Pseudovibrio sp. Tun.PSC04-5.I4: one gene and its partners. The protein of the gene in region 1 interacts with the protein of each later gene in a pairwise test. Links are inferred from orthologs where the notes say so. Each region holds a gene or a part of one and is shown on either strand. Other genes may lie near its edges.

Region 1 (8,186 bases):
TGACGCGCAGCGATCTTTGCTTGTTCCGCAAATTTATGCGCAACTTTGACGAGTTCGAGGCGACGCTCTTCATTAAGCTCAGGTATTGGCAAACGCAGCATCATTCCATCCACAACCGGATTCAAACCAAGGTTTGACTCACGAATCGCTTTTTCAGTTGCCTGCAACATAGTGCGGTCCCAGACCTGAACAGAAATCATGCGAGGCTCAGGAACACTCACAGTTGCCACCTGATTGATTGGCATTGGAGAACCGTAAGCACTGACAGTGATCTTATCCAGCATGCTTGCAGAAGCACGACCAGTACGAAGACCGGTAAACTCGTGCTTCAAAGCTGAGATAGCACCACTCATGCGGCGTTCAAGATCGCCATAGTCCAGCTTAGCCATGTTTTCCTCTTTCGCGTATCATCTTGAGAACCGGGTTCACGTAATGTGAAACCGGTCCAGGTCACAAATAAACCGTCAAACGCACTCTACGCGCTTATCAGTCTTCAATGACCGTAAACAGCCCCTGTCCACGCAGCACTTTCACAAGCGCGCCAGACGTCTTGATGGAAAAGACAACTACAGGAATAGAGTTGTCTCGGGCAAGTGCAATCGCAGTCGCATCCATGACTTTGAGGTTCTTTTCAAGAACTTCCCCCGGTGTAAGCGTATCAAATCGCTTTGCATCCGGCTTTAGCTTGGGATCTGCGTCATAAACACCGTCAACACTGGTTCCCTTTAGGAAAACATCACATTGCATTTCAGCAGCGCGCAGTGCCGCACCAGAATCAGTTGTAAAGAATGGATTGCCCGTACCGCCAGCGAACAAAATGACGTCACCATCTTCCATATAACGCTCAGCACCGCGCTGGGTGAAGCTTTCACAAATGGAAGGAACAGGAACAGCGGAAAGCACACGCGCCTGAATGCCTTTTTTATTCAAAGCATCGGCCAGCGTGAGCGAGTTCATGATTGTTGCCAGCATACCCATATGGTCGCCGGTGACACGGTTGGCGCCCTTGGCAGAAAGCGCAACACCACGGAAGATGTTACCACCACCAACAACAATACCAAACTGCGCGCCCAGGTTTACGGCCTCAGATATTTCCTCAGCAACCCGCTCGACCACTTTCGGGTCGATTCCAAATTGCTGGTCGCCCATCAGCGCCTCTCCTGAAAGTTTCAGAAGAACTCGTTTCCAGCGAACACCCTCAGACATAGTAAACCTCTTTTGCAATGCGCATCCACAAAAAGTGGTTCCAGCTTTCCGTTAAAACACGCGTAGGAACAAAGAGCCAAAACAACCAACTTGAACCAGCATAAACGTCAGTTGTTATAGCTCCAGATACAAAGAGGGCGTCGACTGAATCGACGCCCTCAATAAATTAGTTACCAGCAGCAGCCGCAACTTCAGCAGCAAAATCTGTTTCTTCTTTTTTAATACCCTCACCAAGGGCAATGCGAACAAAGCCGGTGAGTTTAACAGGAGAACCGATTTCTTTAGCTGCTTCTTCAACGGCCTTCTCTACAGTCAGATCAGGGTTGATAACGAAAGACTGTTTAACCAGTGTAACTTCTTCATAGAACTTACGCAGGCGACCTTCAACCATCTTTTCGATGATGCTGTCAGGCTTACCAGACTCACGAGCCTGCTCAACGTAAACAGCGCGCTCACGCTCAACCGCATCAGCGTCCAGCACGTCAGTGTTCAGTGCCATTGGGTTTGTAGCTGCAACATGCATTGCAATCTGCTTACCAAGAGCCACCAGCTTGTCTGCATCACCTGCAGATTCAAGAGCAACAAGAACACCGATTTTGCCCAGACCATCGCTTACAGCGTTGTGCACGTAAGAAGCAACAACACCTTCAGAAACGGACAAACCAGTTGAACGACGAAGGGACATGTTTTCACCGATGGTGCCAACAGCCTTGGTAATTTCGCCTTCAACGGTTTTGTCTGAACCTGGGTAAGGTGCAGCCGCAAGCTTCACAACGTCGCCATCAACAGTAAGCGCGGTTGCAGCAATGTCGCGAACCAGCTTCTGGAAATTGTCGTTACGTGCAACAAAGTCAGTTTCGGAGTTAACCTCAACAACAACAGCTTTATTGCCTGCAGTTACAACTGCAACAAGACCTTCAGCCGCAACACGGCCAGCCTTTTTAGCAGCCTTAGCAAGGCCTTTGGTGCGCAGCCAATCAACAGCTGCTTCCATTTCGCCGCCTGTTTCTTTCAGGGCAGCTTTACAATCCATCATGCCAGCACCGCTTATTTCGCGGAGCTCTTTTACCATAGCAGCGGTAATGCTCATCATACGCCTCATGAACGGGAGTGTGTCATAAAAAATCAGAGGAAACCGACGTCCCTGCGGATCCATCCGATTTATCGCATAGCGACAGTGACACTTCGGCAAAACTCGCCAAAAGGGTCACATAAAAACTGAACGGGAAGCGCATGAATGCGCTTCCCAAAAGAAAGCCTTAGCCTTCGCTCTTGTCAGCTTCTACTGCTGCAGGAGCAGCTTCCACTGCTACAGGAGCAGCTTCTTCAGCAAGAACAGGTTCTTCAAGGAATTCTTCAGATTCGCCAAGATCGATACCCATAGAACCGGATGCGCGTGCGATGCCGTCAATAGCAGCGCGAGCGATCAGGTCTGTGTAAAGAGTAATTGCGCGACCAGCATCATCGTTACCAGGTACTGGGAACGTAATACCGTCTGGATCACAGTTGGAATCCAGGATCGCAGCAACCGGAATGCCCAGACGACGAGCTTCCTGAATTGCGTTTGCTTCGCGGTTGGTGTCGATAACAAAGATCAGGTCGGGAATACCGCCCATATCTTTAATACCACCAAGGTTGCGCTCAAGTTTCTGACGCTCACGGTCGAGGAACAAACGTTCCTTCTTAGTCATGCGGTTAGCATCACCACCTTCGAGCAGTTCTTCAACTTTACGCAGACGCTGGATGGACTGAGAGATTGTCTTCCAGTTGGTCAGCATGCCGCCGAGCCAACGCGCGTTCACGTAGTACTGAGCAGAGTTGCGAGCAGCTTCTGCAACAGCTTCTTGAGCCTGGCGCTTAGTGCCAACCAAAAGAACGCGGCCACCAGCAGCAACAGTGTCAGACACAGCTTTAAGAGCCTGGTGCAGAAGCGGAACTGTCTGACCAAGATCAAGAATGTGAATGTTATTGCGAACGCCGAAGATGTAATTGTTCATCTTTGGGTTCCAGCGGTGTTTCTGGTGACCAAAATGGACGCCAGCTTCCAGAAGCTGACGCATAGTAAAATCAGGCAAAGCCATGCCTTGTTCTCCTTAGTTTTCCGGTTTAATCCTCCGCAGGGCAGCACTGACGTGCAACTCACTAACCGGATGGAGCTCACCACAAGGGCAAACCCCGCCCTGCGTGCGGGATGGTGGGCTTATAGAACCCCTTTTCAAGAAGATCAAGCGCCCATGAATTAAGATCAACATATTGGCCAGAAATAGTAAATTAGGTGCATTTCACTCCTGTCATCACACATGGAAGGTTTAGCCGCTTCAAAGCCTCAAGCTGGCGACACAGCAAGCTGTGGAAATGCGCATTACACATAACATTACGCAAGGTTAAGATGCTAGCAAGCGGCTAATAAAAACCTGAATTTGGACATATTTTAGATGATATTCAAAAAACTGGCCATAGCGGCGCTCATCGCATTGACGCTGGGTGGCTGCGCAAAAACAATCAAACTGTCAGATGTCGATACAAAAAAAATCACAAAATCTTCAGTAAAGCCTCTAAAGAACCGGCATGTCAGAGAAGGACACATCAACACCCACGGTATTCAGCACGGCCTATTGGGCGTTGTAGTGACAACAGCAATGAATGCAGCTTCTGGCGCATACAGCGAAATGGCAGCAATTCCAGCGGCAAAGTATGATCCACAAACCGCCATGCGCACCCGTTTGACGAAATATCTACAACGCACCCGCAAGTTTCACTTCAAGGGCACGATTAGAGGCCCGTACAGCAAAACAACAATCAATGAAGAAAAACGAGCAGCAGCTCTCACGAAGCTGGCAAAGGAAACAGGCTATTCCGGCTACTATCTGGACATCTCGACTGTTTCTTACCAATCAGAAATGAAAGGCGCTGGCTGGTTCGCCACAGTCAACCACAAGTACCAAGGCCGCGCACTTCTCGTTTCTGCAAAGAACGGAAAAATCCTCGCTGCCTCCACTTGCTTTATAATACAGAACTCAGACCTGAGTGAACTTGCAAAATCAGGCCAGAAAAACGTAGACCTAGTTGCAAAAGAACTCGGCAACTCATGCGCTGAACAGATCATCCAAAGTATATTCTGAAATAGATGGAAACGAGAAACCCCGCTAAATTTACTTCAGCGGGGTTTCAAAAGAATAATACAGCGACTCGGATCTACTTAGGACATCTGCACGTCCATAACCCCAGGAAGAGTTTTAAGAGCGCCCGACAATTGCGGGGAAAGCTGATAGTTACCCGGAAGTTTAACTTCCACCTCACGCTGACCGTTATCCAGCAGCACAACGCAGCTCACCTCTCCATCACCACCACGGCGTAATTGCCGTTGCAGGCTTTGAATTGGATCAGCCGACCCAAGGAAAATACGCAGCGTGCGATGCACTCTACCCGCGACCTTCTCCAATGGCTCAACCTGCTGAATTCGAACACTCACTTCGTCATCACGCATATCAGCTTGCACCAACAGAACAACTGACTGCCCGGGCTCAAGCAAGTCACGATACTGATTCAGGCTTTCAGAAAACAGGACAGCCTCATATTGACCAGTCGGATCAGAAATACGGACAATCCCCATTTGATTGCCTGTACGCGTCTTACGTTCTTGTTTAGCTGTTACTGTTCCGGCAAGACGACCAGCAGAGGAACCTGCTTTCACAGAACGTTCAAAATCCTTCCAGAGCTGAACGCGAAGCTTGGAAAACAGCTCACGGTATTCATCCAGAGGATGGGCGGAAAGATAAAATCCAACTGCTGCGTACTCTTTTTGCAACTGCTCTGATGGCAGCCATGGATCAGCGGGATTCAAGATCAACGGTTCAGGAGTAGCCCCTCCTCCGAAGAAATCATTCTGCCCGAGTTTCTTATTCTCTTCAGTACGCTGCGCCATCCCGATTATGCGATCCAAACCATCCATCAATTGGGCACGGTTCGAATTCAATCCATCAAAAGCCCCGGCTGCGATGAGATTTTCAATCGTACGTCTATTCAGAACCTTCGGGCTAATACGGGTCGCAAAATCCGCCAAATCTTTGAAAGGCTTATCACCACGCGCCTCAACAATATGTTCAACGGCGTGCTCACCAACACCCTTGATAGCGCCCATTGCATAAAGGATTTTGCCATCCTGCACCTCAAAATGCGCACCAGACAAATTAACAGAAGGCGGCACCACCTCAATGCCCATACGCACGGCTTCCTGACGAAAGTCACTCAACTTATCCGTATTGCCAAGATCAAGCGTCATAATACCGGCTAGGAATTCAACGGGATAATTCGATTTAAGCCAAGCTGTTTGATAGGCCACCAACGCGTAAGCAGCAGCATGTGACTTGTTGAAGCCATAGTTCGCAAACTTGGCAACAAGGTCGTAGATCATCCCGGCCTGATCTTTATTGACCTGCTGCGCAACCGCACCCTCGACAAAGCGTGCGCGCTGAATTTCCATTTCAGCGGCAATCTTTTTACCCATAGCACGGCGCAACAAATCCGCTTCACCAAGAGAGTAACCAGAAAGCACCTGTGCGATCTGCATCACCTGTTCCTGATAGACAATAATACCGTTTGTCTCAATCAGGATTGGCTTAAGGAGCGGATGAAGATAATCCGGTTCTTGCTCTCCATGCTTTACCGCATTGTAAATCGGGATATTGTCCATCGGGCCCGGACGATAAAGCGCAACCAGCGCAATAATATCTTCGAACCGATCAGGCCGCATGCCTGCAATAGCGCGGCGCATTCCCTGACTTTCAAGCTGGAACACGCCAACCGTCTCACTGGCTGCAAGCATTTTGTAGGTGGCTGGATCATCAATGGGGATTTCATCAATTTTAACAGTGATACCGCGTTTTTTGATATGCGTCACAGCAGTATCAATCACAGTCAGCGTTTTCAGGCCCAAAAAGTCAAACTTAACAAGACCAGCAGCTTCAACCCACTTCATATTGAATTGAGCAACAGGCATATCGGATCGAGGATCACGGTAGAGCGGAACAAGCTGCTCAAGCGGACGATCTCCAATCACAACACCAGCCGCGTGGGTTGATGCGTGACGATAAAGTCCCTCAAGTTTTTGCCCAATTTTCAAAAGGCGGTCAACAACCTCTTCTTGCTTGGTCGCTTCTCGCAGTCGAGGCTCTTGCTCCAACGCTTCACTCAAGGTTACTGGGTTGGCCGGATTCCCAGGAACCAGCTTACTCAACCGATCCACCTGACCATATGGCATCTGCAAAACACGCCCGACATCCCGCAACACAGCTTTCGCCTGAAGTGTTCCAAAGGTGATAATCTGCGCAACCTGCTCACGACCATACTTGCGTTGTACATACCGGATCACTTCTTCTCGCCTGTTCTGGCAAAAATCAATATCAAAATCCGGCATGGAAACACGGTCTGGATTAAGGAAACGCTCAAACAGCAACGAGAACCGCATAGGGTCCAGATCTGTAATCGTCAACGACCACGCAACGAGCGATCCCGCACCGGACCCACGACCTGGCCCAACTGGAATATCCTGCCCTTTGGCCCATTTGATGAAGTCAGCAACGATAAGGAAGTAACCGGGAAACTTCATCCGGATAATAATAGAAAGCTCGTAGTCTAGCCGATCCCAGTAGTCTTTTTCCTCAAGATCTGGCGCCAGACCATGAAGGTCCAGACGCGCACGTAAACCTTCCTTAGCCTGACGGCTCAACTCGTCCGACTCAACACGTTCCGCCTCTTCACCGTCAGCATCGGCCCCAGCAAAGCGCGGCAAAATCGGGGCACGTTTCAAGGGCCTATAATGACACCGCCGTGCGATATTGACAGAGTTCTCTAACGCCTCAGGAAGATCGGAGAACAGGTCCATCATCTGGTGACGAGACTTAAAACAATGATCTGGTGTTAATTGCCGGCGGTCAGTTTCAATGATAACCCGACCTTCAGAGATAGCGATAAGCGCATCATGTGCCTCGTAATCATCCGGATTAGGGAAGAAAGCTTCATTGGTTGCAACAATAGGAATACTCAACGAGTAGGCAAGGTTCAGGAGATCAGACTCAACATCTTCCTCACCCTTCATATTATGGCGCTGCAACTCCACGTAGAGGCGATCGCCAAAGGTATATTGCAACAACTCCAGCCGCGCTTTGGCAAGCTCAAAATCACCTTCCTGCAACAGCGAGTTGATTGGCCCGTCACTTGCTCCAGTTAAAACAATAAGACCGGCAGATTTATGCAGCACACCCGCAAGGGGAACATTTGCTTTGAGGCCCGGCTCCGTATCCAGAAACGACCTGGACACCAAATCCATCAGATTTTCATAGCCCTCCTCATTTACAGCAAGAAGAACAAGATTACTGACAGCTTCATCGCCGACCACGTCTGGCTGATCGTCAAAGTTCACGCAGACCTGGCACCCGATTATGGGTTGAAGGCCAGCCCCGAACGCTTTTTCCGAAAACTCCAGCGCACCAAAAAGGTTCCCGCTATCCGTAACTGCGATTGCAGGCTGCTCATCTTGGGAAGCCAGATCAATCAGCTTCCCGACAGGAAGAGCGCCCTCAAGCAGGGAAAAAGCGGAATGAACGCGAAGATGGACAAAGCCGGGAGAGGACATTTTGAACCTTTTAGTTCGCAGGGTGTACGCAACAGTAACACTCCATTTGAAGGAGCTAAAAGTAAAATGCAATTCTCGAACAAATCACACCACTGGTTATCCCGAGTTTCCAAACCTCTCCACGCCATTCTAGGTACAGAATTTATGGCAACATCCCAGCAAGAGCATCTCCCCACATTAGACAACTGCTAGTAAAAAGAACGATTGAACCAAAAGCGGCGGCTTCACGAAGAATGTATGTCATATCGAGCATCTCTAATTTGAACTCCATTTGTATTCGTTATGTTCCACTAATGTTCTCATTCAAACAACCCCCAATTTGGTGTGGTTGAGCGGATGGTTAATG
Region 2 (7,149 bases), 1.3 Mb from region 1 along the record:
TAGGTATGCTTTTATTGGTTCATTGGGACCAGGGCGTTTTCGCAGGGGTGTTGTTTCAATAACATTTAACCATGGCGTAACAAGTGCGGAACGGTAACCAGTCAACAATGTTTTGAAGACCCAGCCTTCTTTGCCTTCCCAGTCACGAATGCGGCGCCAGTCATCATATTCCTGAATAATTTCAACAGGCAGTCTACTTCTTACGAATGTCCAGCCTATATCGTGACTTCTGCTAGGACCCATCCGGACATTTACCCGATCTGATTTGAGACTAACAAACCGGGGGACTGGTAAGCCGGATACTCCAGAGCCCGCAGACTGCGCACTAGCAGTAATTACGGATGGAAAAACAAAAATAAATAATAGAAAAGCGGTTGCGAGGGCACCAAGAGCACGAAAACTTATATTTTTCATAGCGATACCGAGACTTTCCGTAGGGCAGATCCGTAATTTAGACTAAAATCGCGACACAAGTATCATAGCTTACATCTCGCGATATCCGCTAGTGGCTGCTATTAGATGTAGACGCGTTTGACAAGTCTTGTTTTCACCGGAACACTTGGTAATGAAACTTTGACAGCCTTTAAGATATTGACTCATATGGCGAGTGGCCAGAGTTAATAAACTTCATAATTTTGACAGAAGGCGGGGACGATGCCCAAAAAGAAGCCGATTGTGGTTGTGACACGGAAACTGCCAGATGTTGTTGAAACACGCATGCGGGAACTTTTCGACACACGTTTGAATGAACATGATAAACCGTTTACCCAGGCAGAACTTGTTGAAGCCGTCAAAACTGCAGATGTCCTTGTCCCAACTGTTACTGACCGCATCGACGCGTCGATTCTTGCGCAAGCCGGCCCTAATTTGAAGATAATAGCCAACTTTGGTAATGGCGTTGACAATATTGATGTGATTTCTGCCAATAATCGCGGTATCGCCATAACAAATACAGCTGGTGTGATGACCGAGGACACAGCTGACATGACAATGGCACTCATCCTTGCCGTTCCGCGTCGCCTTGCAGAGGGTATGCGTAAACTCGAAAACAAAGAATGGGATGGATGGTCTCCAACGTGGATGCTGGGTCGGCGGATCTGGGGTAAGCGTCTTGGCATCATCGGTATGGGCAGGATCGGTCAAGCGGTTGCCAGGCGCGCGAAGGCGTTTGGTATGTCTATCCATTACCACAATCGAATTCGCGAACCACTGGAGCTTGAGGAGCAGCTGGAAGCTACATTCTGGGAGAGTCTCGACCAAATGCTTGCACGGATGGATGTTGTCTCAATCCATTGCCCGCATACGCCCGGCACTTACCATTTGCTTTCTGCGCGCCGTTTGAAGCTGATGAAGCCAGATTCTTACATCGTGAACACAGCTCGCGGTGAAATTGTGGATGAGAATGCCCTCCTTCGTCAGATTGAGGCGGGAGAGCTAGCCGGCGCAGCATTGGATGTGTTTGAGCACGAACCAGCTGTCAATCCGAAGCTCGTTGCCTCAGACAAGATTGTTGTGCTGCCTCATATGGGTTCAGCAACCATTGAGGGACGTATTGATATGGGTGAAAAAGTCATCATCAATATCAAGGCCTTCATGGATGGGCACCGTCCACCGGACCGTGTTCTACCATCCATGCTCTGACAAAAACAAAGCGCTTCGAGAGGTCGAGGCGCTTTTCTTTTATAATATCCATGAGTTAGAACTATTTCAGGTACTTATTCCAAGCTGGATCCGTTTTCATTCCTGCGAGAAACTTAGCATGAGCCTCGATTTCTTCCTCTGATAAAACCGGGGGGAGGGGAACCGGGCGTTGCAGAGCAACTGCACGTTTTTCTGGCTCAAAGTCACCCATTGAATCGAGATCGATCGATTCATCATCTGGCATAAGGCCCAGATTTTTCTGCTTGCCGCCGTTCATCTCAAGATAAACTTCAGCCAGCAATTCGGCATCAAACAACGCGCCGTGATAAACACGCTTAGTGTTATCAACGCCATAGCGCGAACACAGCGCATCCAGAGAAACAGAACCGGTCGTGAATTTTCTGCGGGCCAGCTTTAGTGTATCCAACACCTGCGTGACTGGAATTTTTGGTTTGTTACAACGCCCTAACTCCATGTTGATGAACCCCATATCAAAGGGTGCGTTGTGAATGACCAAGCGAGAATCTCCAACGAAGTCAAGGAACTCATCAGCAACGTCGACGAACAATGGTTTGTCCGAGAGAAACTCCGCTGAGAGGCCATGGATGCGGAACGCTTCTGCCGGCATATCTCTTTGCGGATTCACATAGAGGTGACAGGTTCTGCCTGTCGGAATGAAATTGAAGAGCTCCACTCCGCCGATTTCAACCAATCTATCACCATCAAGCGGATTAAGACCTGTGGTTTCAGTATCGAAGGAGATTTCGCGCATAATTATACCGTTCTTTAAGCGATGGACGACACAGCCCGCATGATAGCACCAACTGCCCGGCGTGCGGTTTCAACACCCAGTCCGGTATCGACAATAAAATGCGCTTTTTTGCGTTTTTCTGCGTCGTTTAACTGTTTTGCGTAAATAGCTTCAAATTTGTCTTCTGTCATGCCCGGTCTTTCAAGAACGCGTTTGCGTTGTACATCATATGGCGCGGAAACGACGACAACGGCATCCACAGACTTGTGTTTGCCAACTTCAAAGAGGAGAGGGACGTCCAGAACGACAACTTTGTGTCTTGCTTGTTTCGCATTTTCTAAAAACTCGGCCTCAACTTCCTGAACCAGAGGATGAATGAGACTTTCCAGCAAAGTCATTTTTGCTTTGTCATGGAGAACTATTTTTCCAAGTGCTGCCCGATCTATATGACCATCGTTTACAACACCGGGAAACGCATTCCCGACTGGCTCCACTGCCTTGCCAGCGTAGAGGGCATGGACTGCTGCATCAGCATCATAAACCGCAGCCCCAGCTTCAGCAAAGAGCTTCGATGTTGTCGATTTACCCATTCCTATAGAACCGGTCAGACCCAGAATAATCATTCAGGTAAGTCCCATCTCTTTTACGATCATCTCACGAAGTTCAGCTGTCACATGAGGGCGAACGCCAAACCATTTCTCAAAACCCGGCACTGCCTGATGAAGCAACATGCCCAAGCCATCCACACTTGGGTTTCCTTGCGCTTTTGCTTCACGAAGCAGATTGGTTTGTAACGGGGAGTAAACAATATCCGTCACGACAGCAGATTTCGACAGGTTATTAAGGTCGATAGTAAGTTCTGGCTGTCCGGCCATACCAAGAGATGTGGTGTTTACGAGTAAATCCGCTTCTCCAAGTGTTTCCCCCAGAGTATCCCAAGAAACTGCGATGGTATTTGGTCCAAAATGATCCGCTAGTTTCTGCGCTTTTTCCAGCGTTCTGTTTGCGATATACACTTCTGTGAACCCTCTTGAGAGCAACGCCCAAATTATCGCGCGAGAAGCACCACCGGCACCCAAAACAATAGCTTTATTCCCGTTGTTATCCCAATCCGGCAATATTTGATCCAGGTTTCCCAGAAAACCAAGACCATCAGTATTTGAACCGTTCAATACACCGTCTTCATCCAACCAAAGCGTGTTTACAGCACCAATCGTTTTGGCTGCATCGTCTAGTTTTTCGGCGGCTTTATAAGCGTGTTCCTTGTTGGGAATAGTCACGTTGCAACCAACTAACCCATGCTTTGCTAGAGAGCCATAGAAAGTCTCTGCCGTTTCTGGTGGGACATCCTGGGCAATATACGATCCTTCAATGCCGTGTTGTTTAAGCCAGTAACCGTGGATCAAGGGAGATTTGGAGTGGCCAATAGGATGTCCTGTAACAGCAGCGTTTCTCATTTCTTCAAAACCTCAATGCTGCGCAGGTAATCCAGTAAGGCCAACAGCGGCAGACCAAGGACTGTAAAATAGTCACCCTCAATTTTTTCAAACAGTTGAACACCTTCAGCTTCCAATTGATAAGCGCCGACACTGGAAAGAATTTCGGTGCCGGTCCGGTCAATGTACCAATCGAGGAAGTCTGTTGTGAGATGGCGAACGTGGAGGACTGCGGTCGAAAGACTCTCCCATACAACTTCGCCGTCTTTCACAATACAAGCAGCGGAGTGGAGAGCATGGCTTTTGCCTGAAAAGTTTTCCAATTGCTGACGAGCAGCTTTCAGATCTTCAGGCTTCACCAACCGCGTACCTTCAAAAGCAAGGATCTGATCCGCGCCAATAACGTAAGCACCATGATGATGTGCCGAAACTTCTTTCGCTTTCGCAACGGATAATTTGGCTGCAATCACTTTTGGATCCACACCAGTGGAAAGCAATGGCTCTTCTATCTGGCGTTCATCAACATTTGCCGGAATCCTATCAAAGATAAGTCCAGCATTTTCCAAGAGAGTTGCGCGGATTTTACTTCCGCTGGCTAAAACCAGTCGTGTCATACCCTACTTTCCAAAACTGAGGATTTCTTGTGCTCTTCATTGGGATAAATCGTTGAGCTTCTCAATATTCTTCTTCTTCTTTCTGTTCATTTTTATGCTTTCTGAGCAATTCCATAATTTCTGCTGCCGTTTCCTCAATGGAACGACGTGTCACGTCAATCAAAGGCCATCCATTTTCTGCACACAATCGTTTCGACATCGCAATCTCCTGCGCGATGGACTTACGATCCACATAGCTGTCGTTATCCGTTTTGGCATCAAGAGTGAGAATACGGTTTTGGCGAATATCCCGAATGCGTTCAGCCGTCGCCATCAGACCAACAACAAGCGGCTTTTTGGCTTTAAGAAGCTGGCGGGGAGGGCGTATATTGGGGACCAGCGGGATATTTGCCGCCTTAATACCCCTATTTGCCAGATAGATACTGGTTGGCGTCTTTGATGTTCGGCTGATACCGACCAGAATTACATCTGCTTCATCCAAAACACCGGCTATCTGGCCATCGTCGTGCATCATGGTGAAGTTCATAGCGTCCATACGGCGGAAGTACTCATCATCCAAGACATGCTGCCCACCCACACGCCATGTCTCTGTGACGTTCAGATAGCTGTGAAAGACCTGGTAGACGGGTTTGAGGATGTTTACGCACGGTAGGCTCAAATCCTGACATTTCCGCTCCAGGCGGCGGGCGTAAGCTTGTTCCACAAGCGTGTAGAGAACAATTCCTGGTGCAGATTCAATCTCATCCAGCACTCTACTCAACTGTTTGTCATGTCGGATAAGCGGATAAACATGCTCAATGGGCTGGATATTCTCATATTGTGCTGTCGCAGCACGCACGACAGTCATCAAAGTTTCGCCAGTGGAATCCGAAACCATGTGCAAATGGAAGTAGTTAGAGTGGTTACCCAAGGTATCATCCTCAACATGCCTAAGAGATTTGGGAAAACTGTTCAAATCTCCATGTGCCGCCAATTTAATGCCCGCTGACCCTATTTCGTCAACAATTCTATATTTTGAGAATATTGAATTCGAAATGAACTGGAAAACAGGGATTGCACATTCCCACGAAAAAAATACACAGGACAGCTTGTGGGATGAACTGTGATCTGTGGTTATATTGAAGATAGTAACCTATTGAATCATAAAGAAAAACAATTAGTTTTCGACTCCTGTGTAGAGTCTTGCTTGTTTTTGATCTGTGACTTATCCCATAAGTGTTTTTTCAGTTAAGAATTGTGGAATTTAATTGATCCCTGCTATTCACTCACTAATAGAAATAGAAACAAGAAAATAAGAAGATTCTTTTAAAGCAGGCTTTGGATAAAAGAGGCGATTGATGCAATCTCATGAAAGAGCGGTAATGCGCGTTTTGGCAGGCGAAAAACTAGAGCGCCCACCAATCTGGATGATGCGACAAGCAGGCAGGTATTTGCCTGAGTACAGAGCTATACGAGCTCAAGCTCCAAATTTTCTCGACTTCTGCTACAACACCGATCTTGCAACAGAAGTTACTCTCCAACCAATTCGTAGGTATGGCTTCGATGCTGCCATCCTATTTTCTGACATCTTCGTAGTTCCAGATGCGCTTGGCTACCCTGTAAAATTTGAGGAGGGTCGAGGACCAGTTCTCGAACCACTCTCAATCGAACTCGTTGATAAACTTGATCAAGCTAGGACAATGGAGCATTTGGCTCCTGTTATTGCCACAATCAAGCGTTTGAGAGCTGAGTTACCGACAGAAACCACGCTTCTAGGCTTCTGCGGAGCTCCGTGGACGGTTGCTTGCTATTCTGTGGCTGGTCATACCACTCAGGACCAAGTTGCCGCTCGTATCGGCTCCTACAGGGATCCTGCGCTCCTGACTGCTTTCATCGATCATCTGGTTGAAGCTTCTATCAGCTACCTTGTGGCTCAGCTGGATGGTGGTGCTGATGCGCTTCAGATCTTTGACACATGGGCAGGTGTTTTGGATGACATTGGATTTGAACAGTGGTCTGTTGGTCCAACTCGCAAAATCGTTGATGGCGTGAAAGCTCAGCGCCCCAATGCGAAGATCATTGGTTTCCCGAAAGCATCCGCAGCGCGGCTAAAGCGCTATGTTGAAGGTACTGGTGTTGATGCAGTAGGTCTGGATTGGACTGTTCCTGCAGAAGTTGCTCAGGAAATTCAGAAGATTGTTCCTGTTCAGGGGAATATGGATCCGATGCGACTGGTTGCCGGTGGACGTGCGCTTGAAACTGGAATAGATCACTCTCTCGAAGTTTTAGGCAATGGCCCGCATATCTTTAATTTGGGTCATGGCGTTGTGCCGCAGACACCGCCAGAACACGTGGCTGAGATGGTGAAGCGCGTAAAAGGCCTGTAATCGGTTATTACAAATATTGAGGCGCGGATTATGGATGATGCATATTCCTGGGCGAAGTCCCTACACATAATTTCTGTAGTTGCTTGGATGGCAGGATTGTTCTACCTCCCGCGCCTTTTTGTCTATCACACGACGGCAGAAATCGGATCTGACAAGAGCGAAACCTTTAAGATCATGGAGCGCCGATTGCTGAAAGCAATTATGGCGCCTTCAATGATGGCCACATGGATTTTTGGTTTGTGGTTGGTTTATTTGCTTGATGCATATTTTGATCTTTGGTTTCTATTGAAGTTCTCTCTTGTTATTCTCATGACGATATATCACGTAATGCTTTCGAAGCA
Region 3 (7,198 bases), 940 kb from region 1 along the record:
TCTCTCATAGCCTCTAAGCAGGCACATGCGTCCCCTTCTCAGCGTCCGGTCGTGAGGGAGTTTCCTGCGCCTTTATCTCCGCGTGACATAACAGCTGAGCTTCAAGCTGCGATGAACAACGCTGCTGCGAGTGGGACTATTCTTCAGCTTGGCGCTGGCGAGTACTTTTGCTCTGGCCTCAAGTGCCCCAGCAATTTGACGGTTCAAGGCGTTCGCGGGCATACACGCCTTATTCTTTCAGGCAACAAGCAGCTGATCACTGCCCATAACGCTCATACAATACGCCTCCAAGATCTGACGCTTGATGGTGCCCAGTCCAAACTCTCAGAGGATACTTCCGGGTTAGTCCAGTTCTCACAATGTAAAGAGCTTGAGGTGATCTCCTGCGCAATTACCGGCAGCTCCAAGTCTGGTCTCGTGCTGGAACAGTGCTCGGGGTCCATCTCAGGAAATCAGATCAACACGATCAGTGAGGCCGCGATCCTCAGCTACAATGCTACAGGGCTCAGCATTGAGGGGAACAACATCCATGATTGCGGTGACGGGGGTATACTCGTCTACCGCTGGTCTGACGGGCACGATGGCACGATCATTTCCAATAACCGTATTGCAAACATAGCAGCCAAGAGCGGTGGTACTGGCCAAAACGGAAATGGCATCAATGTGTTTCGTGCGGGTGATATCACCATCTCCAACAACAAAGTCAGCGATTGCGCGTTTTCTGCCATACGGGCCAATGCAGCGTCTAATGTTCAGATATTGGGCAACTCCTGCCAGCGGTCCGGCGAAGTTGCGCTGTTTGTCGAGTTTGGCTTTCAAGGGGCCATTGTCAGCAATAATCTGATTGAGACCGCAGCCAATGGCATCTCCATTACCAATTTCCGCGAGGGTGGACGCCTCGCTGTGTGCTCAAACAATGTGCTTCGCGATATTACTGGCACCGGTCCTTATGCTGTAGATAATCCAACTTTTGGCGTGGCGATTGGTGTTGAAGCGGATACGAGCGTAACCGGTAATGTGATCGAAGATGCTCGCGTAACTGGCATCAACCTTGGATGGGGGCCGTATATGCGGAACCTGATTGCCTGCCAGAACACGATCCGAAATGCGCCGATTGGAATTGCCGTCAGCTTTGCAGCCAAAGAGCAATCAGCTCTGATCTCTCAAAATATGCTGGCAAACTGCAACGTGAATATCGCGGGTTATGCTTGGGATGAGCAAGTAAGTGGCGATTTGGCCCTTTTGGCGGATAGCTTGCCTGAAACGATTGTTGTCTCCAACAATCTGGTAAGCTCTCGTTAGAGGCAACAAGGCAGGAGAGGTTCCCCTGCCTTATCAGAGATTTTATAGCGCTTTCAGATGGCGTTTGATGTCTTCTACCGGACGGACTTCTCCAACGAGAATATCGCGAAGATTTTTGAGTTGCTGGTGCTCCCATGTATGCAGGCCTTTTTCTTCCTCATCGGAAAGAACCAGCAAGGATCTGATAACAGAGGCCATCATCACTTCAGCGCCGCGTACCGCCCCATCATCACACTTCAACGTCACGCCGAAGCCAAGCTCTGGCAGTGCTGCGCAGAACACGCCTTCTGCACCGGTCTTTACAAACACACGGCCTTTGAAAATGTCCATGATCTCCGTACAGAACCGGTTTTTACCGGCCACCATGTAGGGCTCGTTTACACATGCCTCATACAAGGTTTCGGCCGCATTAGCGCGCACTGGATCAAGGCCAACGCCTGTTGCAAAGCGAGCAAATGCCAGAGCGGTTTTCTGCTGCTCCATGGCATAGGTTGGAATGGAACACCCATCCGTTCCGCAGGTGTCGCGGCCAATGATGCCGCCGCTCATTTGCTCAAGAACATTGCGTACTTCCTGCTGCACCGGGTGGTCATAATCTGTGTAATTCTGAGTTGGAACACCAAGAACCTTGGCCATACCAAGGAAGCCAGCATGTTTACCGGAACAGTTGTTATGCAACGCACATGGGCTCTCGTCAGATTTAATGAGCTTTTCGCTGTCGTCCATGTGCTTTGGCCATTGGGTGCCGCACATCAGGTCGTCCTCCGTCAAACCTGCCTTGAAAAGCATGACGCGTGCAGAACTAGCATGGACATGCTCGCCATTATGGGAAGCACACGCAAGAGCCAGTTCCGCATCTTCAAACGCAAGCGCTTCTGCTGCGCCAGATTCCACCATTGGAATGGCCTGAAGGGCCTTAATCGCGGAGCGAGCAAAGATACCCTGCTCAACATCACCCGCGCTGTAGGCCAGCTTGCCATCGGCATCAACGATCGCGATTGACCCACGATGGCGGCTCTCGACAACATTGCCGCGTGTTACTTCAACGAGTACAGGATTATCCATCAGTTTTCACTTCCAAAGGCTGGATTAGCAATCAAAGGTTCTGGCTGTTCCCTCTTCAGGAAATTGCCATTTCGCCCATCCACTTTCGGAGGCGCCCCAGTGCTTCTTCCAATACACTGTTCTTTTTGCAAAAACAAAACCGAAGAAACGTGCGTGGACCCTCTGTCCCGTAAAATGCAGATATCGGCACGGCTGCAACACCGGCTTCTTCCACCAGTTTCTGGCAGAACTCCACATCATCACAATCAAAACCCAACGGAGAAAAATCGCAGGTGACGAAGTATGTTCCTTCACAGGGCAGCACATCGAAACCCATGTCTTGCAGTGGTTTTGAGATCAATTCGCGTTTTGCTTTCAACTCGCTTTCAAGGGAGGCGTAGTAGTTATCTTCTTTGTTCAAGCCATATGCGACTGCTTTTTGCAGGTTTGGCGGTGTTGTAAATGTGATGAATTGGTGGGCCTTCGCAATCGGTTCCAACAGGTTTGGTGCAGCTGTAATGTAGCCCACCTTCCAGCCCGTCAGCGAAAAGGTTTTGCCCGCAGATCCAATACGAATACACCGATCCCGCATGCCCGGGAAAGTCATCAATGGGGTGTGTTTTTCATCGGAAAAGACGATGTGTTCATACACCTCATCACAAATGGCGTAGCAGTCATGTTCAATGCAAAGGTCTGCGATGAGTTGCAGCTCTGCCTTGCTAAACACCTTTGCACTGGGGTTCATCGGGTTGTTGAGCAGGATCGCTTTGGTCTTGCTGGTGAATGCTTTGCGGAGCTCTTCCTCCGGCAGTTTCCATTCTGGTGGTCGCACCTGAACGAAGACCGGCGTTGCGCCTGCCCGCTTTACCAGTGACAGATAACAATCGTAGAGCGGTTCAATGAGGATCACCTCATCCCCCGGTTCCACCAGCGCAAATATGGAATCCGCCAAGGCTTCCGTGGCGCCCGAGGTGACCATCACCTCAGTCTGCCAATTAACATCCAGATCATAGAAGCGCTTGTTGTTGTCTGCCACGGCTTGGCGGAGCGTCGGCACACCGAGCATAGGCGGGTACTGGTTCGGGCCTTCCATCAGGGCATCAGCTGCGACCTGACGAATATCTTGCGGACCGTCAACATCTGGAAACCCTTGCCCCAGATTGATGGCCTTATGTTCCATCGCCAGACGTGACATTCGCTCAAACACCGTTGTTTCCAACCCGCTAAATATGGAATTTGTCGGTTTCATCTGGGCTCTCCCTCGCCTGCGGCGCTCTTTTGCGTCCCGACAAGCTAACGATTTGCTTTGCGCCTGCAAAGCCTGCATTGGGAGGATATTTCACGTATTTCCACATGGAATGACGGCGGTGCGGTCAATGCGTGCTTGTGTGGTTTTTGTTTGGGAGCTGCAAGCACTGAGACCACCGCAGGGCAAGCCGTGCAGTGTGGAGCGATGAACCCGATAAACGAGTGTGGCAAGGCGTGCAGGTGTTGCCTGCGCAATGTTTATTATGTGAGTCTTCGGCAGCAGCTGTCACGCCTTGCCCGGGCTTTTGGTATGAAGCACTCGACCTTATCCTGTAAGACGCGACCGACAAGTCCTCTTGCCGAGGCAAATCTCCTTGTCATGACAGCTAACCGCTAAGAGAGGTTAACTTTCACCACTAGACGCCAAACAGGTTGGTCCCCACCCCTCAGGCCATGCAGTCTCACCTAAGGTTTGCTTCACAGGACCAGCTGAAAAGATACGTTACCTCTTATCAGTAGCCCCACCCGGCCCACGACTCGCAACTGACGGCCCGCCACGGCCCGTGTTCGTGGGCACAGGATTTAGATTAGCGGAGGTTTTGGTAAGGGGGATAAGGTTTTGTTAGGATCGCTTAGATGGCGGCGGCTTGGGCTCTTTCGCGACCGAAGGGATTGCACTCTTGGCTCTAGGTCCCGGCTCGGGGGCCGGGATGACAGCGGAGGGTTGGTTGATGCGGTAGTTTGGTTGACACTGAGAGAATAACAAAACTATGTCATCCTCTTCAGCGTCTTCCCGCACTTGATGCGGGATCCAGAGGCAGGAGTTCAATCCTCCACGAATACATGGCGCACTCCCTCTCCTCAAACGCATAGCTATTATACGTTGATGGGATAGCCTTTTTGTCGATAGTCACGTATAAGCGCCGCAAAAGGGAGACTTAGACCGCTCATTTTTCAGCGGTGTCCTAGCTTAATCGCTCTTGTCCTTAACCAGAAAACGACTTGTTTTCACACGGGCTTCACAGTGCGTGCCTAGGATTTGCCCCGTATTCAAAAAAGTACCCATAACCCCATTGGAGGTGCTACTTGCATTCGTCCACGAAGGCGCCCGCGCCCGAAAACTCTGGCTTTACAGCCAATATTATTAAAGTTGAGATACTCTCTGGCCTCACAGTTGCTCTTGCGTTGGTTCCAGAAGCTGTCGCTTTTGCATTTGTTGCTCAGGTAGAACCGCTCGTTGGTTTGTACGCAGCCTTTATCGTCGGCATTATCACCGCGGTTTTCGGTGGTCGTCCGGGCATGATTTCTGGCGCGACCGGTGCGCTTGCCGTTGTTATGGTGTCTCTTGTTGTCACATACGGTGTGGAATATCTTTTTGCCACTGTTGTGCTGATGGGTATTCTTCAGCTCATCTTCGGGGTTTTACGCTGGGGTAAGTTCATCCGCATGGTTCCTCATCCAGTGATGCTTGGGTTTGTAAACGGTCTTGCGATCGTGATCTTCCTTGCGCAGATGGGTCAGTTCCAAAGCGTTGATGCTGCAACCGGCGTTACCAGCTGGCTGGCTGGCATGGACATGATGCTGATGCTGGGTCTTGTTGCGCTCACCATGGTTGTGATCTGGTACCTGCCAAAGCTGACCAACGCAATTCCTGCTCCGCTGGCAGCTATTGTTCTTGTTTCTGTGATCGTGATTGGCCTTGGTCTTAACGTTCAAACTGTTGGTGATCTGGCTCCTATCGCAGGCGGTTTGCCAGAGTTTCATATCCCGATGGTTCCGTTGACCTTTGAAACTTTCATGATCATCCTGCCGTACTCTGTCATTCTTGCAGCTATTGGCCTCATCGAGAGCCTTTTGACGCTCAACCTTGTTTCTGAAATGACAGATACACGCGGCGGCGCTTCTAAAGAGTGTCTTGCTCAGGGCGCTGCAAACGTTGTGACTGGCTTCTTTGGCGGCATGGGCGGTTGTGCAATGATTGGTCAGTCTATGATCAACGTGAAATCAGGTGGCCGAACACGCCTTGCAGCGATTGCTGCATCGTTGTTCTTGCTGAGCTTTATCCTGTTTGCGTCCTCATTGATTGAGCAGATCCCACTGGCAGCGCTGGTTGGTGTGATGTTCATGGTTGTTATTGGCACCTTTGCTTGGAACACCTTCAAGATCTTACACAAAATCCCACGTATCGATGCAATCGTGATTGCATTGGTGACTGGCGTGACTGTGTATTCTGACCTTGCTATCGCTGTTGTGGTTGGTGTGATTGTCTCCGCACTTGCCTACGCATGGAATGCGTCCAAGCGCATTGATGCGCACAAAACAGTCAACTCTGAGGGCCAGAAGATTTACAAGCTGGAAGGCCCGTTGTTCTTCGGTTCTGCCGCTGGTTTTCAGGAGATCTTTGATCCGCAGTCTGATCCAGATGACGTGATTGTTGATTTCATCAATTCGCGCGTGGTGGATCACTCCGGTCTGCAAGCCATTGATGCGCTTGCAACACGGTATGAGCAGGTTGGTAAAACCCTTCATCTGCGTCACCTGTCTCCAGATTGTAAAGACTTGCTGCACAAAGCTGGCGGCATGGTTGAAGTCGCTGTCATGGAAGATCCGCACTACGGTATTGCTGTTGACTATGATGCTGAGATGCATACCGAAGTTAAACCGCATAACGCGTGATACGAATTGAGATATGAATAGAGAAGGCGGAGCCAACCAGCTCCGCCTTTTTTTGTTAGGTTCTGCTTAAGCTTGATGCTTAGCCGCGCTGGCCTTGTCCCTGACCCTGACCCTGACGCTGGCCATCACGGCCACCTTTGCGGTCTTTCTGGCCTTTGTGCCACTGCTTCTTCATCTTGTTAAAATCAGCTGATGTAATCACACCATCATTGTTCCGATCCATGCGATCCAGCATTTTTGCAGTTGGAGCGAAGAATTCTTCCTGTGTCACAGTCAGGCTGCCATCTGTATCAAGACGCTGGAATGAACGAACAAACATCGGCTGTTTGAATTGTGTCGCGATTTTCTGGAATGCCGCAAGATCAACCGGGCCATTTGCAAAGAGTTTATCTGCAAGTTTGGTCATCTCATCTTTTGAGATCTTGCCGTCACGATCCAGATCAATCTGAGCCCTCATTGCGCCCATCATCTCACCGCGCATGCCTTTACCGCCGTGCATGCCCTTGCCGAACATACCCTGTTCGCGAGGACCATCACCGCGCATGCCGTGGTGACCGTAACCGCCCTTGCCTTGTTTCCCATCGCGGGAGCCCTGCCCCCAGCTGCCCTTGCCGTCTTTCATTTTGGCACCGCGATCAGCCATCCGCTGTTTCATCTGGCCCATGCGTGCTGTCATGCGGTCTGTCTGATTGACAAACTCATCGCGGGTGACCTGACCGTTGCCATCAACGTCAAAGCGCTGGAACATACGGATGGAGCGGTCATTTCCGCGCTCGGTGGAGCGTGTTGCTGCGAATGCTTTCCATTCTTCGAGGCCAATATTGCCATTGCCAGCAGCGTCTGCTCTTTTGAAATCTGCGGTGCGGGCTGCGTCAATTTCTGCCTGTGTGACTGTGCCGTTTTTATCGGTGTCGAAATTGGAAAAGAA
Region 4 (7,137 bases), 1.1 Mb from region 1 along the record:
AAGACAGATCTTCAGCAATAATGCTTCGCAAAGCAGTCACATCTATTTCCTAATGTTATTCCAGTTTGTTGCATTATTATCTTCTAGACGGATAAATTGCGTCGAGTACGGAGAGTTTTAAAGACATGGACCATGAAGATGGTGGCAAAGAGCGGAGTGATTAAGTTAACGATAGGAATTGCCAGAACGAACGCCACAATCAGACCAGCAGCAAACACCGTTCCGCTTTGAGACTTGCGGAAAGCCTTTGCTTCAGCGAGAGGCATAAATCGCATAGCGACGAACTCAAAGTATTCACGGCCCAAGAGGTAGCCATTGACCAGCAAGAAAGCTATCTGGCCAATGCCGGGAATAAAGAACAGCATCAATGCAAAGATATTGGCGATGATCACGATACCAACGAAGCGGAGGGCCGTAATAATGGACTCGCCGAGAGGCAATGATTTGCCTCGCCTCTCAGTCGGGTAGCTTTGCTCTTCCACCAGCTCTGAAATCTGGTCCTGATAGAACGCAACAACCATGGCGGAGACTGGCGCAAGGACAAAACCCAGTCCAATCAACGCACCAATACCAGTTACAATACTGACTGTCGTGTCCTGCCAATCCTGCGGGAGGTCGATGAAATATCCAACGACGCCTTGGATTGCGATCCAAACGACAAGAAGAAGAAGCAGAGTGAGCCCCAATCCCTTGAAAAGGATGCCTCGAAAACTGGGCTCAAAAACCTGAGAAAATGCTTTTATTGCTGTCGATAACATATCTTGTGCCGAATTAATGAAAACAGATGGCACTTAGATAAGCATTTCCCCCTGCTTCAACAAGGGCTGCCTCGTGTTGATACAGGCTCTTCGTTCAGCTCACGAGTGCAACCTCATCAATAAGCTGCCAGTTCAACTGGTCAATTTTCGCAGAGCATGCATCCAAATCCGCAGGATCAAACTGGAACCAGCATCCACCACCGACATTCGGCGGTTGATCAAATTGTCGTTGGATCGCCACGTTTGCCAGATGGCATTTGAGCAAGGTTCCAGCAGCGCCATGACCGGAAAACAACACCGGATCTTCTGCTGGCATGGAACTCAAAACCGCTTTAATCGCAGTGATTACGCGGCTTTGTGCATCGAGGGCACGCTCCCAGCCGCGAACACTGATTGCGGGACGTGAGAAGAAATCGTCCGCGACAAGTTCAAACTCGTCTGGCGGCAAAAAGCCGGTTGAGCTGCGGTCATTTTCATGCAGGTTTGGTGCTGTGGTCAGCTCAACTCCCAAATGGTTTGCAATGATCTGGCCGGTTTCAATCGCCTTCTTCTCTTTACTAGAGATAACGTGCTCAATTTCCAGCAACCAAGGTTGGCGCAGACCTTGTTCCAGCCGAGCCCGTCCTTTATCCGACAAGTCCCAGTGCGGAACTGGTGTTGCCGGATCAATATCGACATTCGGATGGCTCAAATAAATGCAGTAACTCATGACACCTCCCCCGGTGCCATTTGACACCCGTTAGATAACCACTGGCTCTACGCAACCATGGGTCATTTTCCCTCAGTAAATATCTTGATCAAATGATGCGCGATTGAGATGTCAGGGGGACAAATTAATCCTGACTCAGCTTCGCCTTGGAGCATCCTCAGTGTCTCCTCTTTGGTAAACCACTGACAATCCTCCATTTCTTCATAGTCGATATTCAAGTCCGTGGTGAGCGCTTCCCCGTGAAATCCGGCCATAATGTTTGAAGGAAATGGCCATGGTTGGCTGGCGATGTAGGTCACCTTGCCTACCTTTACGCCTGCTTCTTCAAAGACTTCACGACGCACCGCGTCTTCCAACGTCTCACCCGGTTCAACAAATCCAGCCAGCGTTGTGTAGACATTTTCCGCCAAATGGTAGGGACGCCCCATCAGGCATTTATCCCCGTGAGTGATCAACATTATCACCGCTGGATCCGTTCTTGGGAAATGCTGCGCTGAACAGGAGGGACAATCCCGGCGATAACCAGCCTCAGCAAGCTCCGTTGGCTTTCCACATTGAGAGCACATTTTGTGCGACAGATGCCATCTGCCGACTGCAGCAGCTTGAGCCATCATACCGAATACTTTGGAACTCGCTGCGCGCTTCATTGCAATTCCACGCAAACCGTAAGCAGCAAATGGGCCCCGTTTTTCCAGCTCTTCTTCCAGTGTTTCCGCGTCAGTTGAATAGCGCACACCGAAATATGGACGGTCGCTATCTTCTTCATCTAATCCGAGAAAGATGGTTGTTGCGTCCTTGATCCCTAATGTTCCCAAGACCTCAGCTGTATGTTGGACTGGATCGATTTCCTGTTCAATATTGAAAATAAAACTGTCGTTCGCCTGTATCAGAAATCGTGTCTCGGACGCTGCTTTTAAAGACTTAACCCATTCTGTATCCTTACGTTTTTCTCCGCAGCGATTGAGGGTATTTGCAGAGTAACAAAGGGCAGAAGAAGCATCAAATGCCTCAGTGGTTTCGGCCTGCATTTCGAATTCCTTAAACTATAAAATTAATGAGAGTGAAGCCGAGATACCATTGAAATGCAATGACTGGGCGACACTTTCTTCGCTAGAGCTCATGTGAGAAGAGGACTGTTTCACACTCTCGTCCACAGAGACGAGCGGTAGGCGTCAATGAACACTTGCAAAATTTAAACAAACCGCCCATACACCTTTTCGGGAGGTTGGTGGTGGACGAGCCACTCGCCAACTGGGTCAGATCCGGAAGGAAGCAGCCCTAACGAGTCCATGGCACGGGTCATCGTGCCAGCCTCCCACCTATTTTCTCCGCGCCCACACTCGACAAGCGGCCGGTCTTCGTCTTGAATGGCCGGGAATTAGTTTTACCTTGCCTTTGAGTTGGCAGAGGATTTGGGCGATATGGACGGAACAGACCTTCAAAACGAACATCAAGCAGCAAACAGCGCCGAAGCACCCGCTTCTGGCGGCAGTGACGGTGCTTACCGCGTTCTCGCCCGAAAATACCGACCAAGCTCCTTTGATGACCTTTATGGTCAGGAGCCGATGGTCCAGACCCTTCAAAACGCATTCGAGACTGGCCGTATCGCTCATGCATGGATGCTGACGGGTGTTCGCGGTGTTGGTAAAACGACAACAGCGCGTATTCTTGCGCGCGGGTTGAACTACGAAATCCCCGGCGAAATTGATAAGGCTACCATACACTTAGACAAACTCGGCGTTCACTGTAAGGCGATCATGGAAGGTCGTCATGTTGATGTGATCGAGATGGATGCGGCCTCTCATACCGGGATTGACGACATTCGCGAAATTACCGAGGCAGCTCGGTACCGGCCTGCGAGTGCGCGTTATAAAGTGTACATCATTGATGAGGTGCATATGCTCTCCAAATCGGCGTTCAACGGCCTGTTGAAGACGCTGGAGGAGCCGCCTGAGCATGTGAAATTCATCTTCGCGACCACAGAAATCCGCAAGGTTCCCGTAACTGTCCTCTCCCGTTGCCAGCGGTTTGACCTGCGCCGTATTGAGAGCTCTACGCTTGTTTCTCTGCTGCGCGCTATCTCTGGCAAAGAGGGAATAGAAATTTCCGATGAAGCTCTGGCGCTGATTGCCCGCGCGGGTGAAGGCTCTGCACGTGATTGTTTAAGCCTGCTGGATCAAGCTATTGCGCATGGTGCTGGCCGCATTGAAGCGGACGAAGTGCGCCAGATGCTTGGCCTTGCTGACCGCAGCCGTGTGATAGATTTGTTTGAGCATGTGATGCGCGGCGATATTGCCAGCGCACTGGATGAGCTTAAAGCCCAGTATGAAGTGGGTGCCGATCCGGCAGTTGTCCTCTCTGACCTTGCAGACTTTACCCATTTGGTGACGCGCCTAAAGGCTGTGCCTAAATCCGGTGATGAAGCCTCCGTGACTGAGAGTGAGCGATTGAGAGGCCGCGAGTTTGCTGAGAAGCTTTCTATGCGTATTCTTTCTCGCACATGGCAGATATTGCTGAAGGGAATTAATGAGGTGCAGACTGCACCTAAACCCCTAGCCGCTGCTGATATGGTGCTGGTACGGCTCTGTTATGCCTCTGACCTTCCCGACCCTGAGGAAGCATTGAAGCTTTTGAAGTCCGGTAAGTTCTCACCCGCTGGTGGGGGCGCCCCAGCAGGCAACGCCCCGCAAGGTGGTGGCGGGTCACGCGCAAGCGCCGTTTCTGGTGGCGGCGGATCAGTTCCCCAACTGCGTACAGTCGCTGGCGGGCAACCAATGGTCCAAGCGGTTGGTACTCCAGCTCAATCTGCTCCGCAAATGCGCCGCGCTGAAGAAGCACAAGAAAAAATTGCGATCCGATCCTGGCATGAGGTTGCGCAGCTCGCAGCCAAAATGAAGGACATTCCGGTTAAGGTTTCCGTTGAGCGTGCGCTCCGGCTCGTTAACTTTCAGCCTGGCCGCATTGAGGTGCAACCTACCGAGATTGCCACTTCTGATGCCGCAGGTGAGCTTGGCCGAAAACTGACTGAATGGACCGGTCGACGCTGGATTGTTGCGGTTAGCCGAGAGCAAGGTCGACCGACTTTGCATGAAGAAAAAGAAGCCAATCAACGACAGTTGGTTTCTGATGCGCATTCTGATCCGGAAATCGTCAAACTGATCGCTGCTTTTCCTGGCGCGAAGGTTGTTGATGTTCGCATTTTGAAGCAGGAGGAAGATATTCCCCTTGAGATTGCTTCTGATGTCACGGACCTAGATCCCGCAGAATCTATGGATTTCACCGAGGATTTCTAAGGTTTTCATGCTATGAAACCTTAGAGGAATAATGACAGAGCGCTTAATCACGCTCACCTAAGCTAAAGGAGCCAGTCGATGGACTTTCTCAAAATGATGAAGCAAGCCAAGCAGATGCAGGAAAAGATGGGCGACCTTCAGAGTGCAGTCAGCGAGCTTTCAGTTGAAGGTGTTTCAGGCGCAGGCATGATCACCGTTACCTTAAATGGTAAGGGCGAGATGACTGGTTTGAAGATCGATCCATCCCTGATCAAAGCTGATGAATCCGGGGTCCTTGAGGATCTTATCCTCGCTGCGCATAATGATGCGAAAGCCAAAGGCGAAGCACTGGTGCAGGAACGCACTCAAGAGCTGATGTCCGGCATGGGCCTGCCCGCAGGTATGAAACTCCCCATGTGATTTGAGTTGAGGGCCAGCCCACCTGTTGCTTTTAGAGCGCAAACAACTGGTGTTTTGGTCTACCTCCTCCGGAATACTTATTCCCTCTTGCCCGCCGAATTCGGCGGGCATAGTTTATCTGGCATTGCCTGCAAAGCTGATTTGCACAAAGCCCCTTTCCTTCTCGCAGTGAGCATACAAGTCCGATGAGTACACGCAGGGTCGCTGGTCCCGAAATTGAACGCCTCATTCAGTTACTCTCCAAGTTGCCCGGCCTTGGCCCGCGCTCTGCCAGACGTGCTGCCTTGCATCTCATTCAAAAGAAAGATCAATTGTTGATCCCACTTGCTGAGGCGATGGGCGTGGCGGTGGAGCATGTGGGCATTTGTTCCCAGTGTGGTACCGTTGATACCAGTGATCCTTGCACCATCTGCTCTGATCCGCGCAGGGATAGCACCACCATTGTGGTTGTGGAAGATGTCTCTGACTTGTGGGCGCTGGAGCGGGCATCGGCTGTGAGAGCACATTATCATGTCCTCGGCGGAACCCTGTCTCCACTGGATGGAATTGGCCCTGATGACTTGCAAATTTCCAAGCTTGTGGAACGGGTCGAAGGCGGTAACGTGGTTGAGGTTATCCTCGCAGTGAATGCGACCGTTGAAGGGCAAACAACAGCGCACTTCATTACGGACCAGCTGACGCGCTTTGAAAATGTGCAGGTAACACGCCTCGCACACGGTGTGCCGGTTGGAGGGGAACTTGACTACCTTGACGAAGGCACTCTGGCGCTGGCTTTGCGAGCGAGAACAAAGTTTTAGCTGGGTTTAGCCTCGCACATTCTGCGGGCATTACTCCTGATGGCCGCAGAATGTGCGTTGGTTTGAAAGGAACGCATTTTTTCTGCGTTGAACTGGGTATTTGATATGAACAAATCAGCCGCTTCTGAAATTGCCGATTTTTCCGTTCGCAAAACGCAGCGAAACGATGTGAATGAGCTACTGGCACTCCTCAATCAGATTATCGAGATGGGGGGAACAACTGCCATGGAGAAGAAGCTGAACAAGGCTGAGTTCCTTTCCTCGTTTCTTGAGGCAGACATTCTGGAGAGCAGCGTTTGCGCGATTGACCGCGAGACAGGCGAACCGCTTGGCTTTCAGATCGCCAGCCATTACGGAGATATCCCCGCAGACTGGGTTGACATAGGCACCTTTGTAAAGCCCGGCATTCAAACCCGAGGCATTGGCAGCGCACTCTTCAAAGCAACCCTTGCAGCACTTGAGGGTAAGGAGCTGATGGCGATCAACGCAACCATCCGAGCAGACAACACAGGTGGCCTTGCCTACTACAACTCTCGTGGGTTTAAAGACTACAAAGTGTTGACGGATGCCCCATTAGCGGACGGGACGCCGGTAGACCGGATTTGTAAGCGGTATGATTTGGGGTGAGTGCTGATCATCGGCTCTGGCTGGAGCTGGTTTGTGGGTGGACTCGATGAGGCTGGAGCGCTTGGCTCTGGATCCCGGATCAAGTCCGGGAAGACGGCAGTGTTGGTTATCAAGAGCGTTACATCGGCTGATGTCATCCCGCACTTGATGCGGGACCTAGAGCGGAGGGTTCGGCGTTGGTGTGATTTTGGACACTGGCCAACATCTGGAAGGTAATCGCGTAATAATTGGGAATGTTCGCTGCCATTGTTAGTCCAGTCGTCTCATCTCGCAATTGTTGAAGATTTGACTTGAGCCAGCCATAATCGGGACACAGATTTTTCGCGATAGACTTGTAGAAGGCCTTTCTGGCAGCATTGCTGGATGGAAAAGCAGTTTTAAACGCGGAGTGCCTGAATGTCGTCTCGACTGTATGGCGAATTTGCCGAGCAATATGATGAGGCGATCCAGGAGAACATTTACAATGCTCTTTTGGAACGCCCGACCCTGCTGGGTATGCTGCCTCCGCTGCAAGGGCTGAAGGTTCTGGACCTCGGTTGTGGGCCGGGCGTGTA

Evidence for each region.
Region 2: the proteins of dnaE (region 1) and dnaQ interact in binary tests that used the Escherichia coli proteins (3 or more experiments, as listed by UniProt). The link is inferred for Pseudovibrio sp. Tun.PSC04-5.I4 from one-to-one orthologs.
Region 3: the proteins of dnaE (region 1) and BLS62_RS08485 interact in binary tests that used the Escherichia coli proteins (3 or more experiments, as listed by UniProt). The link is inferred for Pseudovibrio sp. Tun.PSC04-5.I4 from one-to-one orthologs.
Region 4: the proteins of dnaE (region 1) and BLS62_RS18145 interact in binary tests that used the Escherichia coli proteins (3 or more experiments, as listed by UniProt). The link is inferred for Pseudovibrio sp. Tun.PSC04-5.I4 from one-to-one orthologs.

What each region holds. Positions count from the first base shown.
Region 1 is NZ_FNLB01000006.1:1,684,500-1,692,685, forward strand. The notes cover bases 4,206-8,186. They hold dnaE (DNA polymerase III subunit alpha), read right to left. Parts: upstream 7,841-8,186; coding sequence 4,406-7,840; downstream 4,206-4,405. Other genes in these bases: BLS62_RS12820 (hypothetical protein), read left to right, coding at 4,206-4,328. Also shown: frr (ribosome recycling factor), read right to left, coding at 1-389; pyrH (UMP kinase), read right to left, coding at 487-1,206; tsf (translation elongation factor Ts), read right to left, coding at 1,373-2,296; rpsB (30S ribosomal protein S2), read right to left, coding at 2,466-3,287; more of BLS62_RS12820, read left to right, coding at 3,642-4,205. UniProt on the Escherichia coli protein: DNA polymerase III is a complex, multichain enzyme responsible for most of the replicative synthesis in bacteria. This DNA polymerase also exhibits 3' to 5' exonuclease activity. The alpha chain is the DNA polymerase catalytic subunit.
Region 2 is NZ_FNLB01000006.1:3,016,164-3,023,312, forward strand. The notes cover bases 559-3,502. They hold dnaQ (DNA polymerase III subunit epsilon), read right to left. Parts: upstream 2,414-3,502; coding sequence 1,703-2,413; downstream 559-1,702. Other genes in these bases: BLS62_RS19260 (2-hydroxyacid dehydrogenase), read left to right, coding at 655-1,641; coaE (dephospho-CoA kinase), read right to left, coding at 2,428-3,015; BLS62_RS19275 (shikimate dehydrogenase), read right to left, coding at 3,016-3,502. Also shown: BLS62_RS19255 (SH3 domain-containing protein), read right to left, coding at 1-414; more of BLS62_RS19275, read right to left, coding at 3,503-3,849; BLS62_RS19280 (Maf family protein), read right to left, coding at 3,846-4,442; BLS62_RS19285 (pyruvate, water dikinase regulatory protein), read right to left, coding at 4,504-5,352; hemE (uroporphyrinogen decarboxylase), read left to right, coding at 5,780-6,808; protoporphyrinogen oxidase HemJ, read left to right, coding at 6,839-7,149. UniProt on the Escherichia coli protein: DNA polymerase III is a complex, multichain enzyme responsible for most of the replicative synthesis in bacteria. The epsilon subunit contain the editing function and is a proofreading 3'-5' exonuclease.
Region 3 is NZ_FNLB01000006.1:742,433-749,630, reverse strand. Bases 1,510-4,502 are described here. They hold BLS62_RS08485 (aminotransferase), read right to left. Parts: upstream 3,596-4,502; coding sequence 2,423-3,595; downstream 1,510-2,422. Other genes in these bases: BLS62_RS08490 (asparaginase), read right to left, coding at 1,510-2,367. Outside these bases: BLS62_RS08495 (TIGR03808 family TAT-translocated repetitive protein), read left to right, coding at 1-1,302; more of BLS62_RS08490, read right to left, coding at 1,345-1,509; BLS62_RS08480 (SulP family inorganic anion transporter), read left to right, coding at 4,681-6,270; BLS62_RS08475 (EF-hand domain-containing protein), read right to left, coding at 6,350-7,198. UniProt on the Escherichia coli protein: Shows aminotransferase activity with methionine and histidine as substrates, and to a lesser extent also with phenylalanine.
Region 4 is NZ_FNLB01000006.1:2,759,560-2,766,696, forward strand. Bases 2,393-5,324 are described here. They hold BLS62_RS18145 (DNA polymerase III subunit gamma/tau), read left to right. Parts: upstream 2,393-2,888; coding sequence 2,889-4,760; downstream 4,761-5,324. Other genes in these bases: nudC (NAD(+) diphosphatase), read right to left, coding at 2,393-2,495; BLS62_RS18150 (YbaB/EbfC family nucleoid-associated protein), read left to right, coding at 4,839-5,159. Also shown: BLS62_RS18120 (GNAT family N-acetyltransferase), read right to left, coding at 1-40; BLS62_RS18125 (sulfate transporter family protein), read right to left, coding at 84-758; BLS62_RS18130 (histidine phosphatase family protein), read right to left, coding at 853-1,467; more of nudC, read right to left, coding at 1,530-2,392; recombination mediator RecR, read left to right, coding at 5,345-5,956; BLS62_RS18160 (GNAT family N-acetyltransferase), read left to right, coding at 6,062-6,583; BLS62_RS18170 (class I SAM-dependent DNA methyltransferase), read left to right, coding at 6,980-7,137. UniProt on the Escherichia coli protein: Part of the beta sliding clamp loading complex, which hydrolyzes ATP to load the beta clamp onto primed DNA to form the DNA replication pre-initiation complex.